Regions from separate parts of the Oceanobacillus sp. FSL W8-0428 genome, predicted to be linked through region 2. Evidence: a T-box and tRNA genes for the amino acid it is inferred to sense, from the RefSeq annotation. Region 2 holds a T-box; the other holds one or more tRNA genes.
What was found. A T-box is a leader RNA that pairs with one kind of tRNA and senses whether it is charged. The one in region 2 lies ahead of alaS (alanine--tRNA ligase), so its partner is inferred to be a tRNA-Ala.
Positions count from the first base shown of each region.

Region 1 (12,466 bases), 2.1 Mb from region 2:
TCATAGTTGTGCCGCAGTTGATGAAGCTATTAAAAAAGTAATATATAATAGGAGGATATTTTTACATATGATGAACTTTACATGGAAAAGGCTGGGGATAATAGCTGGTCTATCCTTATCTCTAATTGTCGCAGGTTGCGGTTCCGATGATGAGAGCGCACAATCTGAATCTAGTATTAGTGAAGAACTGGATTATACAATTACTGGTACCGAACCCGGCGCTGGACAAACTCAAAAAAATGAAGAAGTTTTAGCTTCATACGATAACCTTGCCGGCTGGGAACAGGAACTGTCTTCAGCAGGAGCAATGTTAACACAATTAAGTGATGCGATTGACAATGAAGAACCAATCGTCTTTAGTGCATGGTCTCCGCACTATATGTTTGCCAAGTGGGATATAAAATATTTAGATGATCCACAGGGTATTCATGGAGATGAAGAACAGATCACAACGATTATAAGAGAAGGCTTGGAGAATGATATGCCTGAAGCTTATACCGTTCTTGATCGTATACAATTAGAGCTTCCAGATTTAGAAGAAGCATTATTAGAATCCCAGGAAAAGGACTTTGCTGAAGTAGCACAAGATTGGGCAGATGCTAATCAGGATATTGTTGCAGAATGGACGGAAGGGGTAAGCTCTGTGGATGGAACTTCTATAGAACTGGCTCTTTTACCTTGGGATGATGCCATTTTCACAGCAAACGTTGCTAAAATTGCACTAGAACAACAAGGCTTTAATGTGACACTGACACAGGTTGATCCAGCTATTATGTTTGAATCGATAGCAACAGGGAGCGCTGATGCGTCATTAGCAGTCTGGATGCCAGTGACACATGCCGAATTATATGAGCAATACGAAAGTAATTTTGAAGATTTGGGACCTAATTTAGAGGGTGCCAAGACCGGCTTAGCTGTACCAGCTTATATGGATATTGATTCTCTCGAAGATTTAGAACCAAAAGAATAGTACTTTCTAAGCTATAAAAAACAATATGCACGATGCTAAATAAAGCAGACTTTTCAAATGTTCAATCATTATAATATGAGCGCTATTGAGTATATAAAAGACCTGAAGATCTTATATTTGCACTTAAATACACTAATTATTCCTAATTGTGGTCAATTTTAATAGAGCATTCCCAAATCTAAATGGGAATGCTCTTCTTTGATTACTTCATGAAGCTGAAATGGTGGATATTTTCCATTTTAATAAATCAGTTAAAACCCTTAAAATTCCTTAAAACTATTATTTTGATTGGCAGGATTGATACATAGATATAAAAGGGCGTGCTTCAAATTGAAGCACGCCCTTTTATATCAGCGTTTTTAGTAAAGCTTCCAAGCGGACTTGAACCGCTGACCCCTTCCTTACCATGGAAGTGCTCTACCGGCTGAGCTATGGAAGCAAATGGCTCCACAGGTAGGATTCGAACCTACGACCGATCGGTTAACAGCCGATTGCTCTACCACTGAGCTACTGTGGAATACAAATTAAATTTAGGTAAAAAAATAAGCCTGGCGGCGTCCTACTCTTGCAGGGGGAAGCCCCCAACTACCATTGGCGCTGAAGAACTTAACTTCTGTGTTCGGCATGGAAACAGGTGTGACCTCTTCGCTATCGCTACCAGACTTATTTATTTAGGATTTGCACCCTGAAAACTAAATAAGAGTAACGTGACATCAAAAAACTTAGATAAGTCCTCAATCGATTAGTATCCGTCAGCTGCACGTGTCGCCACGCTTCCACCTCGGACCTATCAACCTCATCGTCTCTGAGGGATTTTACTCACTTGAAGTGATGGGAAGTTTCATCTTGAGGGGGGCTTCATGCTTAGATGCTTTCAGCACTTATCCTTTCCACACGTAGCTACCCAGCTATGCTCCTGGCGGAACAACTGGTACACCAGCGGTGTGTCCATCCCGGTCCTCTCGTACTAAGGACAGCTCCTCTCAAACTTCCAACGCCCACGACGGATAGGGACCGAACTGTCTCACGACGTTCTGAACCCAGCTCGCGTACCGCTTTAATGGGCGAACAGCCCAACCCTTGGGACCGACTACAGCCCCAGGATGCGATGAGCCGACATCGAGGTGCCAAACCTCCCCGTCGATGTGAACTCTTGGGGGAGATAAGCCTGTTATCCCCGGGGTAGCTTTTATCCGTTGAGCGATGGCCCTTCCATGCGGAACCACCGGATCACTAAGCCCGACTTTCGTCCCTGCTCGACTTGTAGGTCTCGCAGTCAAGCTCCCTTCTGCCTTTACACTCTACGAATGATTTCCAACCATTCTGAGGGAACCTTTGGGCGCCTCCGTTACCTTTTAGGAGGCGACCGCCCCAGTCAAACTGCCCGCCTGACACTGTCTCCGAACCGGATTACGGTCCTGGGTTAGAATGGTCATACAGTTAGGGTGGTATCCCACGGGTGCCTCCACGTAAGCTGGCGCTCACGCTTCAAAGGCTCCCACCTATCCTGTACAAACTGCACAAACATTCCATATCAGGCTACAGTAAAGCTCCACGGGGTCTTTCCGTCCTGTCGCGGGTAATGCGCATCTTCACGCATAGTATAATTTCACCGGGTCTCTCGTTGAGACAGTGCCCAAGTCGTTGCACCTTTCGTGCGGGTCGGAACTTACCCGACAAGGAATTTCGCTACCTTAGGACCGTTATAGTTACGGCCGCCGTTTACTGGGGCTTCGGTTCAAAGCTTCGCTCCGAAGAGCTAACTCTTCCCCTTAACCTTCCAGCACCGGGCAGGTGTCAGCCCCTATACTTCGCCTTTCGGCTTCGCAGAGACCTGTGTTTTTGCTAAACAGTCGCTTGGGCCTATTCACTGCGGCTCACTCACAAGTGAGCACCCCTTCTCCCGAAGTTACGGGGTCATTTTGCCGAGTTCCTTAACGAGAGTTCTCCCGCTCACCTTAGGATTCTCTCCTCGCCTACCTGTGTCGGTTTGCGGTACGGGCACCTATGATCTAACTAGAGGCTTTTCTTGGCAGTGTGAAATCAGGAACTTCGGTACTATATTTCCCTCCCCATCACAGCTCAGAAATATGTCAGACGGATTTGCCTATCTGACTTCCTCGCATGCTTGGACGCACATCCATCAGTGCGCACTCCTTATCCTCCTGCGTCCCCCCATTGTTCAAACAATCATGAGGTGGTACAGGAATATCAACCTGTTGTCCATCGCCTACGCCTGTCGGCCTCGGCTTAGGTCCCGACTAACCCTGAGAGGACGAGCCTTCCTCAGGAAACCTTAGGCATTCGGTGAAAGAGATTCTCACTCTTTTTTCGCTACTCATACCGGCATTCTCACTTCAAAGCGCTCCACCAGTCCTCACGGTCTGACTTCTCTGCACTTTGAACGCTCTCCTACCATTGTTCGTAAGAACAATCCGCAGCTTCGGTGATACGTTTAGCCCCGGTACATTTTCGGCGCAGCGTCACTCGACCAGTGAGCTATTACGCACTCTTTCAATGATGGCTGCTTCTAAGCCAACATCCTGGTTGTCTGTGCAACGCCACATCCTTTTCCACTTAACGTATACTTTGGGACCTTAGCTGGCGGTCTGGGCTGTTTCCCTTTCGACTATGAACCTTATCACCCATAGTCTGACTCCCAAGTTGAAGTAACTGGCATTCGGAGTTTGACTGAATTCGGTAACCCGGTAGGGGCCCCTAGTCCAATCAGTGCTCTACCTCCAGTACTCACGATCTTGAGGCTAGCCCTAAAGCTATTTCGGAGAGAACCAGCTATCTCCGTGTTCGATTGGAATTTCACCGCTACCCACACCTCATCCCCGCATTTTTCAACATACGTGGGTTCGGGCCTCCAGTCAGTGTTACCTGACCTTCACCCTGGACATGGGTAGATCACACGGTTTCGGGTCTACGACCGCATACTCATTCGCCCTATTCAGACTCGCTTTCGCTACGGCTCCGTGTCTTCCACTTAACCTTGCATACAATCGTAACTCGCCGGTCCATTCTACAAAAGGTACGCCGTCACCCATTAACGGGCTCCGACTACTTGTAGGCACACGGTTTCAGGTTCTATTTCACTCCCCTTCCGGGGTGCTTTTCACCTTTCCCTCACGGTACTGGTTCACTATCGGTCACTAGGTAGTATTTAGCCTTGGGAGATGGTCCTCCCGGATTCCGACGGAATTCCACGTGTTCCGCCGTACTCAGGATACACTCCGGAGGAAATTCCTTTTCAACTACAGGGCTGTTACCTTCTTCGGCTGACCTTTCCAAGTCGATTCGTTTAAAGAATTTCTTTGTAACTCCAATGGAGTGTCCTACAACCCCAAGAAGCAAGCTTCTTGGTTTGGGCTCTTTCCGTTTCGCTCGCCGCTACTCAGGAAATCGATTTTTCTTTCTCTTCCTCCAGGTACTGAGATGTTTCAGTTCCCCGGGTCTGCCTCATCTACCCTATGTATTCAGATAGATGTCCTGTCCCATTACGAACAGTGGGTTCCCCCATTCGGAAATCCCCGGATCAAAGTTTACTTACAACTCCCCGAGGCATATCGGTGTTAGTCCCGTCCTTCATCGGCTCCTAGTGCCAAGGCATCCACCGTGCGCCCTTATTCACTTAACTAAAGTTTTGGAATAAGTTTGCTGATTACTTCGTAATCAGTTGTGTTGCTATATCAATAGCTTTTTTTGCCTTATTTCTAAAGTTTGATGTCGTTGTTACTCTTATTTAGTTTTCAAGGTACAAAATGGAGCCTAGCGGGATCGAACCGCTGACCTCCTGCGTGCAAGGCAGGCGCTCTCCCAGCTGAGCTAAGGCCCCATAATAATATATAATTTAGATGGTGGGCCTGAGTGGACTCGAACCACCGACCTCACGCTTATCAGGCGTGCGCTCTAACCGGCTGAGCTACAGGCCCATCTAATTTTTAAAAGAGAATTACTCTCTCAAAACTGAACCAAACAACCAAGTACGATGGCCCACACGATGTGGGTTATGTCGATGTTGCCACACGACGTGGCGAACTTCATCGACGTTCCTTTTTAATCCTTAGAAAGGAGGTGATCCAGCCGCACCTTCCGATACGGCTACCTTGTTACGACTTCACCCCAATCATTCGTCCCACCTTCGGCGGCTGGCTCCAAAAAGGTTACCTCACCGACTTCGGGTGTTACGAACTCTCGTGGTGTGACGGGCGGTGTGTACAAGACCCGGGAACGTATTCACCGCGGCATGCTGATCCGCGATTACTAGCGATTCCGGCTTCATGTAGGCGAGTTGCAGCCTACAATCCGAACTGAGAACGGTTTTATGGGATTTGCTTGACCTCGCGGGCTTGCTTCCCTTTGTTCCGTCCATTGTAGCACGTGTGTAGCCCAGGTCATAAGGGGCATGATGATTTGACGTCATCCCCACCTTCCTCCGGTTTGTCACCGGCAGTCACCTTAGAGTGCCCAACTAAATGCTGGCAACTAAGATCAAGGGTTGCGCTCGTTGCGGGACTTAACCCAACATCTCACGACACGAGCTGACGACAACCATGCACCACCTGTCACTTTGTCCCCGAAGGGAAAACTCTGTCTCCAGAGCGGTCAAAGGATGTCAAGACCTGGTAAGGTTCTTCGCGTTGCTTCGAATTAAACCACATGCTCCACCGCTTGTGCGGGTCCCCGTCAATTCTTTTGAGTTTCAGCCTTGCGGCCGTACTCCCCAGGCGGAGTGCTTAATGCGTTAACTTCAGCACTAAGGGGCGGAAACCCCCTAACACCTAGCACTCATCGTTTACGGCGTGGACTACCAGGGTATCTAATCCTGTTCGCTCCCCACGCTTTCGCTCCTCAGCGTCAGTTACAGACCAGAGAGTCGCCTTCGCCACTGGTGTTCCTCCACATCTCTACGCATTTCACCGCTACACGTGGAATTCCACTCTCCTCTTCTGCACTCAAGTCCTCCAGTTTCCAATGCACGTTTACGGTTGAGCCGCAAGATTTCACATCAGACTTAAAGAACCGCCTGCGAGCGCTTTACGCCCAATAATTCCGGACAACGCTTGCCACCTACGTATTACCGCGGCTGCTGGCACGTAGTTAGCCGTGGCTTTCTGGTCGGGTACCGTCAAGGTACGATCAGTTACTATCATACTTGTTCTTCCCCGACAACAGAGTTTTACGATCCGAAAACCTTCATCACTCACGCGGCGTTGCTCCGTCAGACTTTCGTCCATTGCGGAAGATTCCCTACTGCTGCCTCCCGTAGGAGTCTGGGCCGTGTCTCAGTCCCAGTGTGGCCGATCACCCTCTCAGGTCGGCTACGCATCGTCGCCTTGGTGAGCCATTACCCCACCAACTAGCTAATGCGCCGCAGGCCCATCTGTAAGTGACAGCAAAAGCCGCCTTTCAACTTACCATCAGGAGATGATAAGTATTATCCGGTATTAGCTCGCGTTTCCGCGAGTTATCCCAGTCTTACAGGCAGGTTGCCTACGTGTTACTCACCCGTCCGCCGCTCGTTCCACGAACGTCCCTCCGAAGAGTTCTGTCCGCTTCCCGCGCTCGACTTGCATGTATTAGGCACGCCGCCAGCGTTCGTCCTGAGCCAAGATCAAACTCTCCATAAAAGTGTTTGTTTCTTTAGCTTTCAGAAGTCAACTTCTGACTTAAATATTCAAGAAAAACGAGGTGTTTTTCTTCTTTCGTACTGGTTGTTTTGTTCAGTTTTCAAAGAGCAATTTTTAATCTGTCGTTTTTCGCGACAAGATATAATTTATCATGTTTCGTTTTTGTTGTCAACACTTTTTTTGAAGTGTTTTGTCGAAGTAATTTCGTTTTGATTCGTTCGCTTCTGACAACAGAAATTAATATACCATAGAAAATGGAGAAGGGCAATACTTTTCCACAAAAAAACTAAACAAATTACTTTTTTCATTTTCTTCTTGATAAAGCATTATAGAACTCTCTACATATAGATACTCTATTCCCTTTTCACCAAGAAATTATACCTTTTACAACCATTTATACAATGAATGCTGCTCTCTCATGCCCCCTTCTCTTGTCTCCTGTTATCTATTTCACCAAGAGTACACCATATCAACTGATTCATTCCTTTCCCCCACACTTCTATCATAATTTTCTCTATAGAATAATGCATGCTTGTACATATCTCAAAATATACAACATATATATAGACTAGAACAAACTATTTCGCACTACTTCAACTAATTCTTAATTTAATACAACAAAAAAAGGAGGAACAAAATTGAATCACTTCTATACAATTCGCTTGAACCGGAAGAAAATATTATTAATAACAGCTATTGTTTTCGCAGCAGCAATTCTTATTTGGACGCAAACCTCCTCTATCATGGCTATTTTTACTAAGGATGAACCTGCAGCTCTATCAAAAGGAAATGAAGATTTAGAAGATGTTGCCGTCACCTTTAACATTAGCTGGGGAGAAGAAAAAGTAGAAAGCATCCTTGAAGTATTAGAAAATGAAGATGTACAGGCTACGTTTTTTGTCAGCGGTGAATGGGCTGAGCGTCATCCAGATTTATTGGAAGCTATTTCTGAAGGAGCACATGAAATCGGCCTGCTCGGCTATCGTTACAAAAGTTATTTAGACCAAGAGCCGGAACAAATAAGAAAGGATTTGATAAAAGCACAGGAAGTAATGAATAAATTAGGGTATGAGGATATTCAGCTTCTTCGTACACCACACGGCCATTTAAACGAGGAAATTATTGAACTCGCAGAGGGTATGCAATTTCAGGTTGTTCATTGGAATGTGAATCCGGATGACTGGGAAAACCCTGGAGTAGAAGTAATTATTGATGAGGTTATGAAACAAACAGAAAACGGTGATATCATACTTTTACATGCTTCTGACAGCGCTAAACAAACGGCTGAAGCTCTGGAAACAGTTCTACCGGGCTTAAAAAATAAAGGGTTTGGACTGATTACTATATCTGAGATGATTAACCAGGCAAAAGCAGACGCGGAGCTGATTGATTAACTCATTCTGTCATTTCTGAATGCTGTTTCTTAAAAGATAAAGTTTTATTCACAAATTTAGATCTAGGCAATATGCCGGTCTTTTGAATATAGATTAGTTTGTAAACATTAAACAGGCAGCTCCTTTCTATATAGAAAGGAGCTGCCTGTTTAATTATCATAATAGAAGAAAGAAATCACAATACGGCAGAGCAAAGGAAAGGCCATATAATTATTTATATGAAGTTGCTTTACGCTTTTTTAGTTGAATTTTTTTTAGATTTTGATATAGATGTTTGCCCTTTTTTCGGTTCTTTTTCCACGAAAGGCAACCGATGAAGTGTTAAGATCTGATAAGTGTTACAAACTAATAATGGTACAACCATCAACCAGGCATAATCTATACTGTCCACCATTAATCCGGGTACCCATTCGACCGTTGTAAAAACAATCATGAAAAAAAGTGCAGGAACAAAAGCTGTCGAATTGGTTTCTTTTGCTTTTATCTTTGCAACACTCCATCCAATCACCAGCATCGCTGCTGCAATCAGTATAAACCAATATATCGCTGCATTTCCCTCTGCAGCACGATACGGGAAGTAGATAAGATCAAATAAAACAAAGACAATCAGACCAACCTGTACTGTTGGCCAATACCCTTTAAATAAATTCAGCCCCATCCGATTCACAAATAAATATGCAAAAAAACCAGTCATACTTACTGCCGCAAATGTCAGACCAAGCGCTAAGAAGAAAAGAAATACCCCGAGTAACTCCAATGCATCAAATGGAGACATATATGTAAGATATTCCTCTGGTCGTATAAAAAAGCTTGCAATTAATCCGGCAAGCCCACCAAACCAGAATGCTTTCCAAAAGAAATTAACTAATATTCTTGTGTTCAATTTTTCACCTCCTAAAGAAGTAACCACTCGTATTTTATCATGAAGTGTCCGATTTTTCTTCATTGCTTGTGTATATTTTGTTAAATTATCAAACATATTAAGAGTATATAGATTATGTTCTCATTACAGACCTTCTCATCAAATCGACACTGGAATTGTACCTGTCTTTATTGCTTGAGCAGGCGCTGAAAATTAAAACAGCCCTATCCTTAATGAAAGAATACATGCATGAAAAAAGTTTTTACTTTCTTATTTCATAAAGAAAGGAGCGTATTTTATGAAACGTCACATATCCATTTTATTCCTAGTCTTATCCATTTTCTTTATCTCTGCTTGCGGAAACAATGATGATTCTCATGAAGCAGAGTATGAAACCACTAAAAAGATGGTCATTGATATTCTTCAGACAGAGGAAGGTAAGGAAGCATTAAAGGATTTACTAGCCGATAAAGAATTACAGGAGCTTTTGGTTATAGAATCTGATGAAGTAAAAGAAACTGTAACAAAGGCTATATCATCTGAAGAAAGTAAAGAAAATTGGAAGAAAATGTTCCAAGATCCTGAATTCATACAAACTTATGCGAAGTCCATCTCCGGTGAGCAAAAAAACCTTATGAAGGATCTCATGCATGACAGCCAATTCCAGGAACAAATGATTGAAATATTGAAAAACCCTGAGGTCGATAAGCAGATGCTTTCTATTTTGACAAGCCAGGCATTTCGCGCCCATCTTGAAAAAACCATACAAGAAACACTTCAATCTCCGCTATTCCAGGAAAAGATAAACAAGGCTCTAGAAGAAGCTGCAAAGAAAGATTCATCCGGTGGCAGCAGTGAGGAAAGTAACCAAAATTCATCTAACGGCGATGAAAATAGTGATGATTCATCCAGTTAGTACTTGAATAAACTTTCCTGCATATGTATTTCCTCTTTAAAACACGAAAAAGATAGAACGCTGCTGTCAAAACAAGTGTCCTATCTTTTTCTATCTTACCCCTCTAATTTCGCAATAATTTTTGCGGCAATTTTATGATATTCTTTTCCATTAGGATGATCCTCCTGGTAAACAGATGGAGCAAACTCATCCTCTTCTTCATAAGGCTGTTGGAGTGACAACTGGCCAAGAACCTTTGTTTTCAGTACGTCAGCAAGCTTCTTGCCGCCGCCTTCTCCAAAAACGTATTCCTTCTCACCTGTTTTCTTGCTTTCAAAGTACGCCATATTTTCAACAACACCAAGAATCTCATGATCTGTTTTCAAAGCCATTTGTCCCGCACGTGCTGCTACAAAAGCTGCTGTTGGATGCGGTGTAGTAACAATAACCTCTTTACAAGATGGTAAGAGCTCGTGGACATCCATTGCAATATCCCCTGTTCCAGGTGGTAAATCAAGCAATAGATAATCTAATTCTCCCCACTCCACTTCTGTGAAAAAGCTGTTTAACATCTTGCCAAGCATTGGGCCACGCCAGATAATCGGTGAATTATCTTCCACAAAAAAGCCCATGGAGACAACTTTGACACCAAAACGCTCAACAGGAATGATCTTTTCCCCGCGAACAACCGGTCTTTCTTCTATACCCATCATATCCGGTACACTAAAACCATAAATATCCGCATCGATAATTCCTACTTTTTTACCTAAACGCATTAGGGAAACCGCTAAGTTAACGGTTACAGTTGATTTACCAACGCCCCCTTTTCCACTTGCTACAGCAACAAATTGTGTATTGGAAGCACCACTGATTAACGTTTCTTCTTTTGCTTTTTCCGCTTCAGACTGATATTTCTTTATCGTTTCTTCTGGCAGCTGTTCAAATCGCAGCCCTACTGTATTGGCACCATTACGTTTTAAAATACCTACAATCTCTTGCTGCAACTGCATTTGTTCGCCAGTATTCATTTTGGAAATTCCAATTTTCACACTGACATGCTTTTTCTCTTCCTTAATCGTAACGGATTGTATAGCATTTAATTCCTCTAAGCTTCTATGTAAAAAAGGATCCTTTACAGAGTTAAGCAACTCTATAACCTCTTCTTGTATTAACATGTCTTCACCATCCTTATATGAATCTATCCATGAGCTAGTATAACATAAAACAAAACTTCATTCAGGCGGTTTGCTCTTCAACCGGCTGAATGGTAGTTGAGTTAATCAGGAGATGTAGTGTCCGTTTTTCTCCATTTATATTACCTTTTCTTCTCCCTTCCCAGCCGGAGAAATTACGGACGCTCATGCTGTGATAAAACAAAACTTCATTCAGGCGGTTTGCCTGCTTCATATTGAAAGGATATAAGTCAGCAGCAATACAATCAGAAGACGTCTTTAGGCAATACAGCTTAAGCAAATAAAGAGGCTTAATATCAGCCTCTTCATCTCTACACTTATTAAAAGTTTTAAAACAAAAAGATAATACCTTACTCACTCTCTTCTGTCTGCATTTCTTCCGTAACATATCGCAAAATCCCTTCATAAATGCTGGCTGCCATTTGACGCTGATATGTTTCATCCTTTAACTGCTCACGTTCCGTCACATTTGATAAAAACCCGATTTCTACTAATGCACCGGGTACCTCTGCATGCTTTAATAAGTACATATGATCAATAGCAAGCGGCTGTCTATCCGTGTTTTCCAAATTACGGATAATTTCATCCTGAATCATCGTTGCCAGATGCTCCCCCTCTTCATATTTTGGATAATAGAAGGTCTGGGCGCCATGCCACTGACTGGAAGGCAATGCGTTTAAATGGATGGAAATAAAGAATTCCGGCTCTTTTTCATGAATAAATGCTAATCGATTCCGTATGTCCTCCGACTTCCGGTTAGCTAGACCGCTTGTCCCCTCAGAAGCTAAATCAACATCCTCCTCGCGTGTTAAATAAACCAGCGCGCCGTGCTGCATAAGGTAGGATTGAACCATCTTGGATACTGACAATGCAATATCTTTTTCCACTGTCCCGTCTGAGCCCACGGCTCCTCCATCCGGGCCGCCGTGCCCGGGATCAATCACAATAACTTTTCCGTTTAATGGCAATGCCCAGGTGGAATTAGAAGAATTAATTGCTTCCCTTGTGGGATACTGTAATAAGAAAATAAGTAAAAATAAACCTAGAAACCAAAAAGCCAGCTTCTTCTTTTTTGACATATCGCTTCGTTCCTTTCTGGCATAAATTTGTATTGCTTACCGCGATTGGAAATGCAAACTTCAAAGAATACCGTTATTTCAATACTGTTTGATACAGCATGTACAACTTTATAAAAATTAAACAGCAAACTCCTTTTATTTAAAATTTATGGGCTTATTGCTAGGTTTATGACTTATCTTTTCTTGTATGCTAAAATAAAAATAAATGTTTTAAACTATTCCTCATGTGATATTGTATATATAGGAATAATGATTCGGAGGTATAATTATGGCTGATTGGATATTAATTTTATTAGGTATTGGAGCTGTTCTGATTGGATTGGGCTTAATGGCAGTAGCTGGTTTTCTATTCCTAAAGCTTGGAGGAGCCGGCAAGCTCATTGCCAGTGCTCAAAAAACTACGGATCAGTTACCAGAGCAGGTAGAGGGAATTACCT
Region 1 is NZ_JBBORB010000001.1:1,654,426-1,666,891, reverse strand. It holds gene MKY30_RS07605 (glycine betaine ABC transporter substrate-binding protein) at 68-970, shown strand; tRNA gene MKY30_RS07600 (tRNA-Thr) at 1,337-1,409, opposite strand; tRNA gene MKY30_RS07595 (tRNA-Asn) at 1,413-1,487, opposite strand; rRNA gene rrf (5S ribosomal RNA) at 1,517-1,632, opposite strand; rRNA gene MKY30_RS07585 (23S ribosomal RNA) at 1,693-4,613, opposite strand; tRNA gene MKY30_RS07580 (tRNA-Ala) at 4,739-4,811, opposite strand; tRNA gene MKY30_RS07575 (tRNA-Ile) at 4,832-4,908, opposite strand; rRNA gene MKY30_RS07570 (16S ribosomal RNA) at 5,044-6,606, opposite strand; gene pdaB (polysaccharide deacetylase family sporulation protein PdaB) at 7,245-8,000, shown strand; gene MKY30_RS07560 (KinB-signaling pathway activation protein) at 8,230-8,883, opposite strand; gene gerD (spore germination lipoprotein GerD) at 9,161-9,778, shown strand; gene MKY30_RS07550 (Mrp/NBP35 family ATP-binding protein) at 9,874-10,932, opposite strand; gene MKY30_RS07545 (hypothetical protein) at 10,994-11,308, opposite strand; gene cwlD (N-acetylmuramoyl-L-alanine amidase CwlD) at 11,301-12,029, opposite strand; gene MKY30_RS07535 (DUF948 domain-containing protein) at 12,298-12,466, shown strand, end outside.
Region 1: it encodes a tRNA-Ala, which carries the amino acid that the T-box ahead of alaS (alanine--tRNA ligase) is inferred to sense. The anticodon was not compared.

Region 2 (12,466 bases):
GATTATTATAATAAGAGTAAAACACACAATAATAATTGCTACAATTTTTCTAACTTTAGATGCTTCTTCTCCTCTTTTTATAAGATTCTTCTGGAATCCATTATGTTTGTCATCTTTTGACACCATGTACCCCCCTTTCATCCGCTTTATTATACTAAATCCATATAAAATTATCCAATATTCCTGTTATTTTATTTCATACTTCTTTATTTTAAACAGAAATTTTTATTTTCATAAGGAATTTTGGAGAAAAATATATTTTTTGCAGACATAGAAAGGTTAATATTATTTAAAGCCAGACTTGTAAAAAAATAAAGACATCGTAAAAGAAAGCTGATGTCACAAAACGTGAACATCAGCTTTCTTATCTTTTTTTTACTCTTCTTCTTCTGCTAATGTGTTTAACATTTCCTCTACCATATTCCATTCATCGTCAGATTCAATAGGGTATAATGTGTAATCTTCATTTTCCTGTTCCTCATAGCGGAATGCATACACCTCTACCTCTTCATCCTCTGCCTGTTCAGCAGGTACGACAGCTATATAAGATTGTTCAGTTTCATCCACATCGAATGTGAAGAGTACTTCGAAAAGATGCTCATCACCGTTTTCATCTGGGATAATAATTCGTTCTTTTTCCTCTAACGCCATTAAATAACGCCTCCTTTTGAATCAAGATAACCCTGCAAAATCATTGTAGCTGCCATCTTATCAATTACTTTTTTTCTTTTTTTCCGGCTCATGTCTGCTTCTAAAAGAACACGTTCAGCCGCCATTGTCGTTAAACGCTCGTCCCATAATACAACAGGTAAATTATATTTTTCTTCCAAATAAGCAGCATAACGCTCTGAAGCTTCGCCTCTTTCGCCAATCGAACCGTTCATGTTTTTAGGCAGACCAACAACAACCCGGGATACTTCACTATCCTCTATAATGGTTTGAAGTTCTTTATCCGCAGAACTGAACTCGTTCTCATCCCAATAAATAGTGGTTAGTCCTTGTGCTGTCCAGCCAAGAGCGTCACTAATTGCAACACCTATTGTTTTTGAACCTACGTCTAAACCTATTACTTTCATGAATTCTCCTTATTCTGTTCTAGATAAAACTTTACAAGTTCTTCAATAACTTCATCCCGTTCAACTTTACGAATCAAATTACGAGCATCATTATACCTAGGAATATAAGCAGGGTCACCCGATAATAAATAACCGACAATCTGATTTATCGGATTGTATCCTTTTTCCTGTAATGATTCATGAACAGTCAATAAAATTTTTTTAATGTCCTGGTCAAATGGTTCTTCGGAAAAGTTGAATTTCATTGTTTTATCAATTGAACTCATAATGACACCTCGTCCTTCGTTAACCTTCTTCATCTATTCTAACATGTTTATCTCTATCATTATACTTATTTACAAGAAAACATACAACCAATGATTAGGCATTTGTCGCTTCTGTTACATAACTTAAAGCACTTTGTAATGCTTCTGTAACCTTAGATGGGTCTTTACCCCCAGCTTGTGCCATATCTGGACGGCCGCCGCCGCCGCCGCCACAAATTGTTGCAGCCTGTTTTACCAGGTTACCGGCATGAAGGTTTTGTTTCATCAAATCTTTTGTTACCCCTGCAACAAGCTGTACTTTATTATTATGCACAGCTGCAAGCAGAATTACACCTGATTCTATTTTTTGTTTTAATTCATCTACCATCGAACGTAATTGATTCATATCTTTCACATCAACTTGTTTAGCTAATACTTTTACATTATTTACCTCTTTTATTTCATCTAAAATAGAAGATGCCTCTAAATTAGATAATTTAGCTTGTAAAGAATCTACATGCTTTTGTGTCTCTTTTAATTCCAATTGTAACGAAGACACTTTTTGAGGAATTTGTTCATCTTTTGCTTTTAATAATGCGCCAGACTGCTTCAACAGTTCAATCTTGTTGTTTAAATAGTTATATGCTTCTTTGCTTGTTACAGCTTCAATCCTTCTTGTTCCTGCACCTATACCGCTTTCTGATACAATTTTAAACAATCCGATTTCTGCTGTATTACCAACGTGACATCCGCCGCATAATTCAATACTGTAATCGCCGATTTGAACAACACGGACAATATCTCCGTATTTTTCCCCAAACAACGCCATCGCACCCATTGCTTTAGCTTCTTCAATTCCTTTGGTTTCAATGAAAACCGGCAATGAATCCCATATTTTTTGATTCACAATTTTTTCGATTTTTTCCAGTTCCTCGTCGGTTACACTGCTGAAATGAGAAAAATCAAACCGGAGACGGTTAGGCTGATTTAAAGAACCTGACTGATTAACATGTGAACCGAGTACATCTTTTAATGCCTGATGCAGTAAATGTGTAGCTGTATGATTTTTAATGACATTTGTACGGAACTCCCGTTCAACGACAGCTTTTACTTCCTCAGAAACGGAGAATATGCCTTTCTTTACTTCTATCCGATGAATATGTTGGCCGTTTGGTGTTTTTTGTACATCTATAACTGCAGCAAGAGAATTCTCTGTCTGAATCGTACCAATATCAGCAACTTGACCGCCACTTTCAGCATAGAATGGTGTTTCTTTCAACAGAATAAATGCTTCCTGTCCAGCAGCTGCTGATTCCACAACTTCTTTCTCCTGAATAATTGCTTGAATAACTGTTGTTCTTTCCAGCTCAGAATATCCAATAAACTTGCTTTCTACATCAATAGTTGAAAAGACTGTATCCTGAACCTGCATGGAGTCAATTTTTTGACGTGCATTTCTTGCTCTTTCACGCTGAAGCTTCATTTCATTTTCAAAGCCTTCCTGATTCACTGTAAATCCAAGCTTTTCAACATATTCTTCTGTTAATTCCTTTGGAAAACCATAGGTATCATATAAACGGAATACTTCTTCTCCAGGAAATATACTGCTTCCTTTTTCTTTTTCCGTCTCAATGAGCTTCGTCAGGATTTCTAAACCGTCATTTAACGTTTCATGGAAACGTTCTTCCTCTACTTTAATAATTTTTTGAATGTAGTCTGTTTCTTTTACAACCTCTGGGTAGAAATCCTTCATGATTTCAGCTACTACCGGAACCAGGCGGTACATAAAAGCTTCATGAATATTAATATCCTTCGCAAAACGTATAGCACGGCGAATCAGTCGGCGCAAAACATAACCTCTGCCTTCATTAGACGGCATCGCACCATCTCCAATTGCAAAGCTGACTGTCCTGATATGGTCAGCAATGACTTTAAATGCGGTATCAGCCGCTTCATTTTCTCCATATTTGCTGTCTGCGATCAATTCCGTTGCCTGGATAATCGGCATAAATAAATCCGTTTCATAGTTTGTAGGCACATCTTGAATAATGGAAGTTAATCGTTCCAGGCCCATCCCTGTATCAATATTTTTCTTAGGAAGTGGCGTATACGTATCATCCGGGTTATGGTTAAACTGAGAAAATACCAGATTCCAGACCTCTAAATATCTGCTGTTTTCACCGCCTGGATAAAGCTCTGGATCAGCAGGGTCATTTCCATAGCTTTCTCCTCTGTCATAGAAGATCTCTGTGTTTGGTCCACTTGGTCCTTCTCCAATATCCCAGAAATTCTCTTCTAATCGAATAATGCGTTCTTTTGGCAGACCTATTTTTGTAAGCCAAAGATCATAAGCTTCATCATCTTCCGGATGAACAGTAACAGATAATTTCTCTGAATCAAAGCCAATCCACTTTTCATCCGTTAGAAACTCCCATGCCCACTCAATCGCTTCTTCCTTAAAATAATCACCAATTGAGAAATTACCCAGCATCTCAAAAAATGTATGATGACGAGCTGTAAAACCAACATTCTCAATATCATTTGTCCGTATAGCTTTTTGAGCATTCACTATTCTTGGATTATCAGGAATGATCCGGCCATCAAAATATTTTTTTAATGTCGCCACACCGCTATTAATCCATAACAGCGTAGGGTCATCATGAGGTACTAAAGAAGCACTGGGCTCTACCTGATGCCCCTTCTCTTTAAAAAAGTCAATAAACATTTGCCGAATTTCTGCAGAACTCAATGATTTCATTATATTTTTCCTCCTTTTTAGAAAAGCGCAAGCCGCGCCCGTTAAAAAACGTAGAGATTACGCCCCCCGGTCTTTTGGGGGTGGTTTTCCTTTACTTAGGAGATAAAGGAAACATGCCCCTTTAGGGGTATGCCGACGTTAGGCTTCAGCCTGCTTTTAGTCGGTCTTCCTTCACTTTAAACCGATATTGACTTTCACCCGCAAGGCATAAGTGCGGCGGTTTTGATGGGACGAGTAATCGCAGTCCCAGTCCCGACTTTACCTATGTCTACGCCTGGCGGCTTGACAATCGCTAAGTCTTCTTTTCACCCTCCCGGGCATAAGTGCGACTTTACCTCTGTCTACGCCTGGCGGCTTGACAATCGCTAAGTCTTCTTTATCGTAGGGCGTGACGTGAAATCTCTAAAGTTTGGTGCTCGGAGCTAGACAGTACAAAACAAAAAATCTCCTCTCTGCATCATTGCAGGGACGAGATTTCGCGGTACCACCCTTATTATGAACAAATTATATGTTCATCACTTTATTCATTATAACGGTATGATACCGACGGGGATTAGCCGTACTCCAATGCAGCTTTCCATAACAATATAATTAGGAGTCCTTTCAGCCGGGGGATTCCCTCTCTTGAAATATCATGTCATGTACTTAACATCTTCAACGTGATTTGCGTGATTATTTTTTGTTGTTTGTGTGATTATAGCGTTATTATATTGATTTTTCTGCTGTATGTCAATTTTTCTTCTTTGCAATCAAATTCTTAGTGTAGAAGTCATACTGCCAGTTACACTGTGGATAAGCATGTGTTTCAGCTTAACCGGCTTTTGAAATTTGATATTGCTGAATCAGTACTTTTAACATTGTAAAAACAGGAACAGAAATTACCATGCCTATTACACCGGCAAGCTGTCCACCCAATAACAAGGCAAAAATGATACCGATTGGATGAATTTTCACTGTTTTCCCCATAATGTACGGAGATAATAGATTGCTTTCGATCAATTGAATCACAAAGATAATTATAATAACGAATAACGCTTTTTCCGGCTGTACCATATAAGCAACTGTTACGACTGGAATGGCCCCGATAATAGGCCCGAAATAGGGAATGATGTTCACGATTGCCAGAATAATTCCCAACAATAAAGCGTATGGTAAATCTAACCAAATCCAGCATAGGGTAGAGATAACACCAACTGCTGCACTGATAATGAACTGCCCACGAATATAGCCGCCCAGCCCCTTACTTATTTCCCTGCATACATTTCCAGTTTCATTCCGATATTTATAAGGAATAAAACGTAATAGAAATGATTTAATAAAAGGATAGTCCTTTAAGAAATAAAATACTAGAACAGGAATTATGGTCAAGAGTATGACAGCGTCCATCATTCCATTAAATCCACCGATGATTTTCCCTGAAAAATTGTTCATCGTGTTCTCTAAGGATTGAATGAATATATCCATCCTGTCATGTACTGTCTCCGGCAGGAAAGAAGTAGAAGTGTACATTTTATTTAACCCGTTCTGATACAGCTCAATAAATTCAGGGAAATTACGGCTCATTTCCTTCATCTGCTCCACCATTAATGGATAAGCACGATAGATAGCATAGCCGGCACCTCCAAAAAAAAGGACATAAATAATTAGCACTGCTATGCCGCGATGAATACGGTACCTATGCAGCCATTCAATCAATGGATGCAGCAGGAAAGCCAAAATCCCCGCAATTAAAAAAGGAAGCAACAACTTACCAATAAAGGAAAAAAATGCTCCATAATAGGGTTTTGTAATCGCTAAAAAATATAAAAGAATAAAGGAAAGGATAGCAATTACTAAGTAATAGACAACTTGCTTCGCTTTTATTTTTTTCCACATAAGAATCACTCCCAGTCCATGGTAGTGTAACCAAGAGGCTGGGAGTTTATAATAAACTTCTCTCTTCTTTTGAAAATAAATCATCTAATGAACTGAGCGTCCCGTCCGCTTCTATCTGATGGATGTGTAATTCCTTTCCAGACACAGTTAATTCAATGGAGCACACCCAGCAGTAATAGCTTGTAGGACTTAATTTTCCAATTTGTTTTTCCCGGCAATTTGGACATTCCAGCATACTTCTTCATTCCTTTTCTGCTAAATCAGTCCAAGTATTGCCCTAAACAGAATTTTTTATACACTTAATCCATAAAATCATATGGAGATAATTCTTCTTCCGGTATATCTTCTACAGCTTCATATTCCTTATTCTCTGCTTTTTGATTGGCTAACTGAATATTTAACATTTCCTGCAATGAAGTATACCTCCGATTCGTATCTTCTGTTTGCACACCTTTAATAAAAGCCTCTTTTTCGCCACAGATAATCAAAGACTCTTTTCCCCTGGTAATTGCTGTATATAAAAGATTTTTTCGCAGCATACGATGATGTGAATAAACAACGGGAAGAATGACAATTGGAAATTCGCTCCCCTGCGACTTATGAATGGAGATACAGAATGCATGAGTAAAGTTATGATAATCTTTCCGGATAAAGACAACTTCTTTATCTTCAAAAGCAATCACTATCTGCTCTTCATTATCGACATTTTCTTCTGCTTTAAAAATGGCAACAATTTCTCCAATATCTCCATTATATATGCCGTCTTCCGGCTGGTTAATTAACTGGATCACACGATCGCCGACACGATAAACAACGTCTTGAAAAGCAATCTCCCGTTTCTTCTCTCCGGGGGGATTAATTAACTGCTGTAATGCTTCATTAATCGCATGAATTCCGGCCTGCGAACGATACATTGGCGAGAGAACCTGGATAGAAGCAGGGTCAAGACCTTTTTTCTCTGCTTTATCAATAATGGATGTCAATACATCGACCATCTGATAATCACGACAAGAAATAAAGCTGAAATCCCGTGCATTTTCCAAAGAATTTTCATTACAGCTGGCATGTTTAATTTCATGGGCAAGCTGAATAATCTTAGAACCTTCTTTTTGACGATATACATCCCTTAAAGAGATGACAGGCAAAACTTCGCTTTTCATTAAATCTGTTAAAACCTGGCCTGGTCCAACTGATGGAAGCTGGTCTTCATCTCCAACCAGGATAATTTGCATTGTATCTGGAATGGCTTTAAACAGATTATTTGCCAGCCATGTATCTACCATGGAAAATTCATCCACTATAAGCAGCCTTCCTGATAATGGCTCATGCTCATCTTTTTCAAAATTACCCATGCCATTCCAGCCAAGCAGCCGGTGAATTGTGACTGCCGGCAAACCGGTAGATTCCGACATCCGTTTGGCTGCCCGGCCTGTAGGAGCTGTTAAAATAAATGGAAAACTGTCTTTATTTTTATAATCCGATAGATTTAAAGAAAGCTCATGAATCTTCGCAAAAGCCTGGATGATACCAGTTATAACTGTTGTTTTTCCAGTCCCCGGCCCGCCTGTTAAAATCATAATTTTAGAATGAATCGCCTGGACAATAGCATCAAATTGCTCTTTTCCATAGCTTAATGACTCTTCTTCTTCAATATCGCCGGTTATTTTCAACAGCTCTGCTAAAGGCACCTCATCTTCTATAGGTTTTGTCAGTATTTTTTTCAGACTTGCTGTAAAGTTGTCCTCTGCGTAATATAATGAAGGCAGATATACTCTTTCATCGATCATGATGATTTTTTTCTCCGTATTCAGCTGCATCATAACATCAGAGACAGAGCTTTTATCCGAATGGGGAAGATGAAGTAAGTAAATAATTTCCTGCACACATTTTTCAAATGGAAGATAAACATGCCCTGCTTGTATACTTTGCTGCAGGACATAGATTACCCCAGCACCGATACGGCTTTCATGTGTATGAGAAATACCTTGCTGGGAAGCTATCTGGTCTGCCATTTTAAAGCCAAAGCCTTCAATATCAAACACAAATTGATACGGATCTTTTCCAAGAACCTCCATGGCGTTATCACGATAGGTCTGATAAATTACCTGGGCCATCTTCAGTCCAATTCCGTAGCCTGATAATTGAACAGCAACCCGCTCAAAGCCTTGGTTTTCTCTTAAACGATCTGACAAACGTTTTCCTGTTTCCTTTGATAATCCAGAAATCCCATCTAAAACAGAAGGGTTATCCATAATTTTAGAAACAGCCTTTTCTCCCAGCTCCTCCACTATCTTTAGTGCACTTTTTTTCCCGACACCGTAGAATAAATCGCTGGATAGGTATTGAACAAGTCCATCCTTTGTTGTCGGCAAAATAGTTTCATAGGACTGAACTTTTAATTGTGATCCGTAGCGGGGATGCTTTTCCAGCGCTCCATAAAAACGATAGGCTGTCTGCTCCTGAAGCTGATCAAAATAACCTTTTACAATGATTTCTTTATCTTCATAGTCAAGGTTTGTCTTTGTGATTTTAATTAGGACGATAGAAAAATGCTCTGCTTCGTTACGAAAAATAGTATTTAATACGCTCCCCGTTACAAAAGGCAGTGCTTCCTTTGCTTCTACCTGGTTTTCCATGCTGATTACCCCTTATTTATCATCAAATTGCTCCATATACTGTAACGCAATTTCCTTTCCGTTTGCAGCCAGCACATGATCAGACTGTAATTCAAGTGCTTTTTCAAAATGGTTTAAGGCTTGTTCTGTTTTTTCATGGAATAATGCAATCACGCCCAGATTATAATAAGCATCGCTGTGCTCGCTATTTAATTCAAGTACTTTTTCAAATGTTTTTTGGGCTTCATCTAAAATTTCTCCCTGTGCAAGAGAGAGTCCGTATTGAAATAGATAACTTTCGTCCTGTGAATCAAGTTCTGTCGCCCGTAGCAAATATGGCAGAGACAGCTTCCATTGTTCCTGGTTTCGGAAGCACATACCCAGCATGAAGTAAGCATCTGCTTCTTCAAGTCCCAATTCAATTGCTTTTAGAAAGCTTTGTTGTGCTTTCCCAAAGTCTTCCTGATCAAAATAAAGATTACCTAAACCATAGTATGCTGTTGCAGCTTTTTCATCCAATTCAATAGCACGCTTCAAAAAACGTTCTGCCCGTTCCATTTCATTCAGCTGCATTAAAAGATTGCCGAAATTAATATATCCCAATGGGTCATTTGGAGATTCTTCAATTACCTCATTAAACAGCTTTGCTGCTTCTTCATACTTTTTTTCATTTAGCAGTGTAATTGCCTGCTGATTCTTATCCATTCATAAACCACCCTGCTAGCCTACATATTGTAATGCTTTATTGTCTTTTATAATTTCATCGATTGTTCCGCCGCCAAGGCATATATCCCCTTGATAAAATACAACAGCTTGTCCTGGTGTAATTGCCCGCTGGCTGTCTTTAAATACAACATATGCTTTATTATTTTTTACACTTACTGTTACTTCTGAATCCTTTTGACGATAACGAAATTTCGCTGTACAAGTAAAATTATCCTCGATCTGATCCGGTTGAACCCAATTTAAATCCGTTGCAACGAGTGCATCAGAGTATAGATATTCATTATGATAGCCTTGTGCAACATATAAATAATTGTCTTTTAAATTTTTCCCTACGACAAACCATGGGTCTCCGGAACCACCGATTCCAAGCCCTTGACGCTGGCCGATAGTATAGTACATTAATCCATCATGTGTTCCTTTTTCTATCCCGTCAAGTGTCATCATTTTCCCTGGCTGTGCAGGTAAATATTCGCTGAGAAAGCTTTTGAAATTTCTTTCTCCAATAAAACAAATTCCTGTGGAATCTTTTTTAGCTGCTGTAACCAGACCATAATCTGCTGCAATTTTTCTTACTTCCGGTTTAGGCAGATGACCTAAAGGAAACATAACTTTTTCTAATACATCTGAACTAAGCTGATTTAAAAAATAAGTCTGGTCCTTATTATCATCAGCTCCGCGAAGCATTTGAATTTTCCCGTCTTCGTTTCTTGCCACTTGAGCATAATGCCCTGTAGCTAAATAATCAGCGCCTAAAGAGAGCGCATGGTCAAGAAATGCCTTGAATTTAATTTCTTTATTACACATAACATCCGGGTTAGGCGTTCTTCCGGCTTTATATTCATCCAGAAAATAAGTGAACACCTTATCCCAGTATTGTTTTTCAAAGTTTACCGAGTAATATGGAATATCTAATTGATTACATACCCGGACAACATCATCGAAATCTTCCGTAGCCGTACAGACCCCAAATTCATCTGTATCGTCCCAATTTTTCATAAAGATACCAACCACATCGTATCCTTGTTCTTTTAATAATAATGCTGCAACGGAAGAGTCGACTCCGCCGCTCATTCCAACTACAACACGTATATTTTTATTATCTTTCATTGTCGCCCCTCCTTTAACTTGTTAATCTTTTTACAATACTTGCAACTCTTGCAGCTGCTTCTCTCACATTATCTTCAGTATTCGCCAATCCAAAGCTGAATCGGATAGAATTTGTAGTAATTGGACTATCTGAACCATACATTGCAGATAAAACATGGGAAGGCTCTACACTACCTGCAGTACACGCACTGCCGCTCGAGGCTGCGATGCCGCTCAAATCAAAATTTGCAAGTAATGCTTCTACATTTGTTCCTGCAAAGCTGACATTCATAATAGATGAAACTGTCTTCTCCTGGTCTCCATTTATACTGAAAGCAATACCCGCTTCTGTAAATGTTTCTATTAAAATTTGTTTATATTTTTGATACCTTTCGTTTCTTATCTGTTTTGTTTCCATTGCAATATTAGAGGCTAATTCAAAACCGGCTACGGATGGAATATTCTCTGTTCCAGGCCGGCGCTTTCTTTCCTGCTCGCCGCCAAATTGAACAGGAGTCATCTTAACTCCTTCTTTCACATACAAAAAACCAATTCCTTTTGGACCGCCTATTTTATGCGCGGATACCGTTAATAAATCAATACCCTGCTCATGCACATCAATATCGACCAGTCCATAAGCCTGAACGGCATCTGTATGAAAATATGCCTGGTGATTCTTCAATAATTCTCCAATTTCATCGACAGGCTGGATAACACCTGTCTCATTATTTACATACATAATAGAAACAAGGATTGTATCATCTGTTAAAGCTGCTTCAACATCTTGTACAGAAACCAGCCCTGCCTCATTTACTGGTAAATATGTTACACGGAAGCCTTGTTTTTCTAATTTTTCTGCAGTGTGCAAGGTAGCATGATGTTCCTGAATAGAGGTGATAATATGATTGCCCTTATCCTGATTAGCTTCTGCAACGCCTAAAAGAGCCATATTATCCGCTTCTGTACCGCCACTGGTAAAGATTATTTCCTTTTCATTTGCACCAACTGAGGCGGCGAGAACACGCCTTGATGTATCCAGCTGCTGTCTTGCCTTCCGCCCAAAGGAATGCACACTTGATGCATTGCCGATGATATCTTTATATACAGGGATCATCGCTTCAACCACTCCATTTGCCATAGGAGATGTAGCGGCATGGTCTAAATAAATTGCTTCCATGATTCAAAATCCTTTCTTCCCATTAAATATAAAACATATATGCCTCGCGCGGGCCGTTATCACCCTCGTCATAATTTGCCAAATCTTCCAGAGTTGTTTTTTCCAATACATCTTTCACTGCATCTCTGATTTGCATCCATAAAGATGCCTGCGCCGGCTTTTCATTTTCCATACCTTCCACAATTGTCAAAGGCCCCTCCAGCACACGGATAACATCACCGGCTGTAATTTCATCCGGTTTTTTCGCAAGCTGGTATCCACCATATGCACCCCGTATACTTTTGATTAGGCCGGCATTTCTTAATGGTGAAGCCAGCTGCTCTAAATAATGCTCTGATAAATCATTATCCTTTGCAATAACTTTTAGTGAAATTGGACCGTTTCCTTCATTTTTTGCCAAGTCTATCATTATTGTCAGTCCATATCTTCCTTTTGTTGAAATCTTCATTATATACACCTCAATTTTTTAAACTATCATCTGCCATTTATATATTATTTAATCTATATAATGTACTAAATAAGCAAAATTATTGGAATCCCCTTGTAACTGTCGGATTGCTTTTCCAGAGCTTGAGATTGCTCACCTGCCGTAATCCGCCGTATTGCTTACGGTCTGGTAATTATTTAAGTCATACACATACAGAAAAAAGAATAGCCTTTAATTCCATCTATACAAATTTGATTATTTATATTATAAGGCTACACCTATTATAGCATGACTGCTAACCTCTTGCATTTCTTCTATATTCACTTTAAGCTAATAGAATAATAAGAAGATGAAGGAAGTTATTTGATGTATAAACAACCACTCGCATATCGAATGCGTCCAAAAAACATAGATGATATTATAGGGCAAGAACACTTGGTAGGTCAAGGAAAAATAATTAATCGCATGGTTAAAGCCAATC
Region 2 is NZ_JBBORB010000001.1:3,722,110-3,734,575, reverse strand. It holds gene mltG (endolytic transglycosylase MltG) at 1-123, opposite strand, end outside; gene MKY30_RS17795 (DUF1292 domain-containing protein) at 376-651, opposite strand; gene ruvX (Holliday junction resolvase RuvX) at 651-1,076, opposite strand; gene MKY30_RS17785 (IreB family regulatory phosphoprotein) at 1,073-1,342, opposite strand; gene alaS (alanine--tRNA ligase) at 1,437-4,079, opposite strand; T-box leader at 4,541-4,746, opposite strand; gene MKY30_RS17775 (AI-2E family transporter) at 4,890-5,954, opposite strand; gene MKY30_RS17770 (hypothetical protein) at 6,001-6,189, opposite strand; gene recD2 (SF1B family DNA helicase RecD2) at 6,254-8,590, opposite strand; gene MKY30_RS17760 (tetratricopeptide repeat protein) at 8,603-9,274, opposite strand; gene mnmA (tRNA 2-thiouridine(34) synthase MnmA) at 9,290-10,402, opposite strand; gene MKY30_RS17750 (cysteine desulfurase family protein) at 10,416-11,558, opposite strand; gene cymR (cysteine metabolism transcriptional regulator CymR) at 11,581-12,006, opposite strand; gene MKY30_RS17740 (replication-associated recombination protein A) at 12,352-12,466, shown strand, end outside.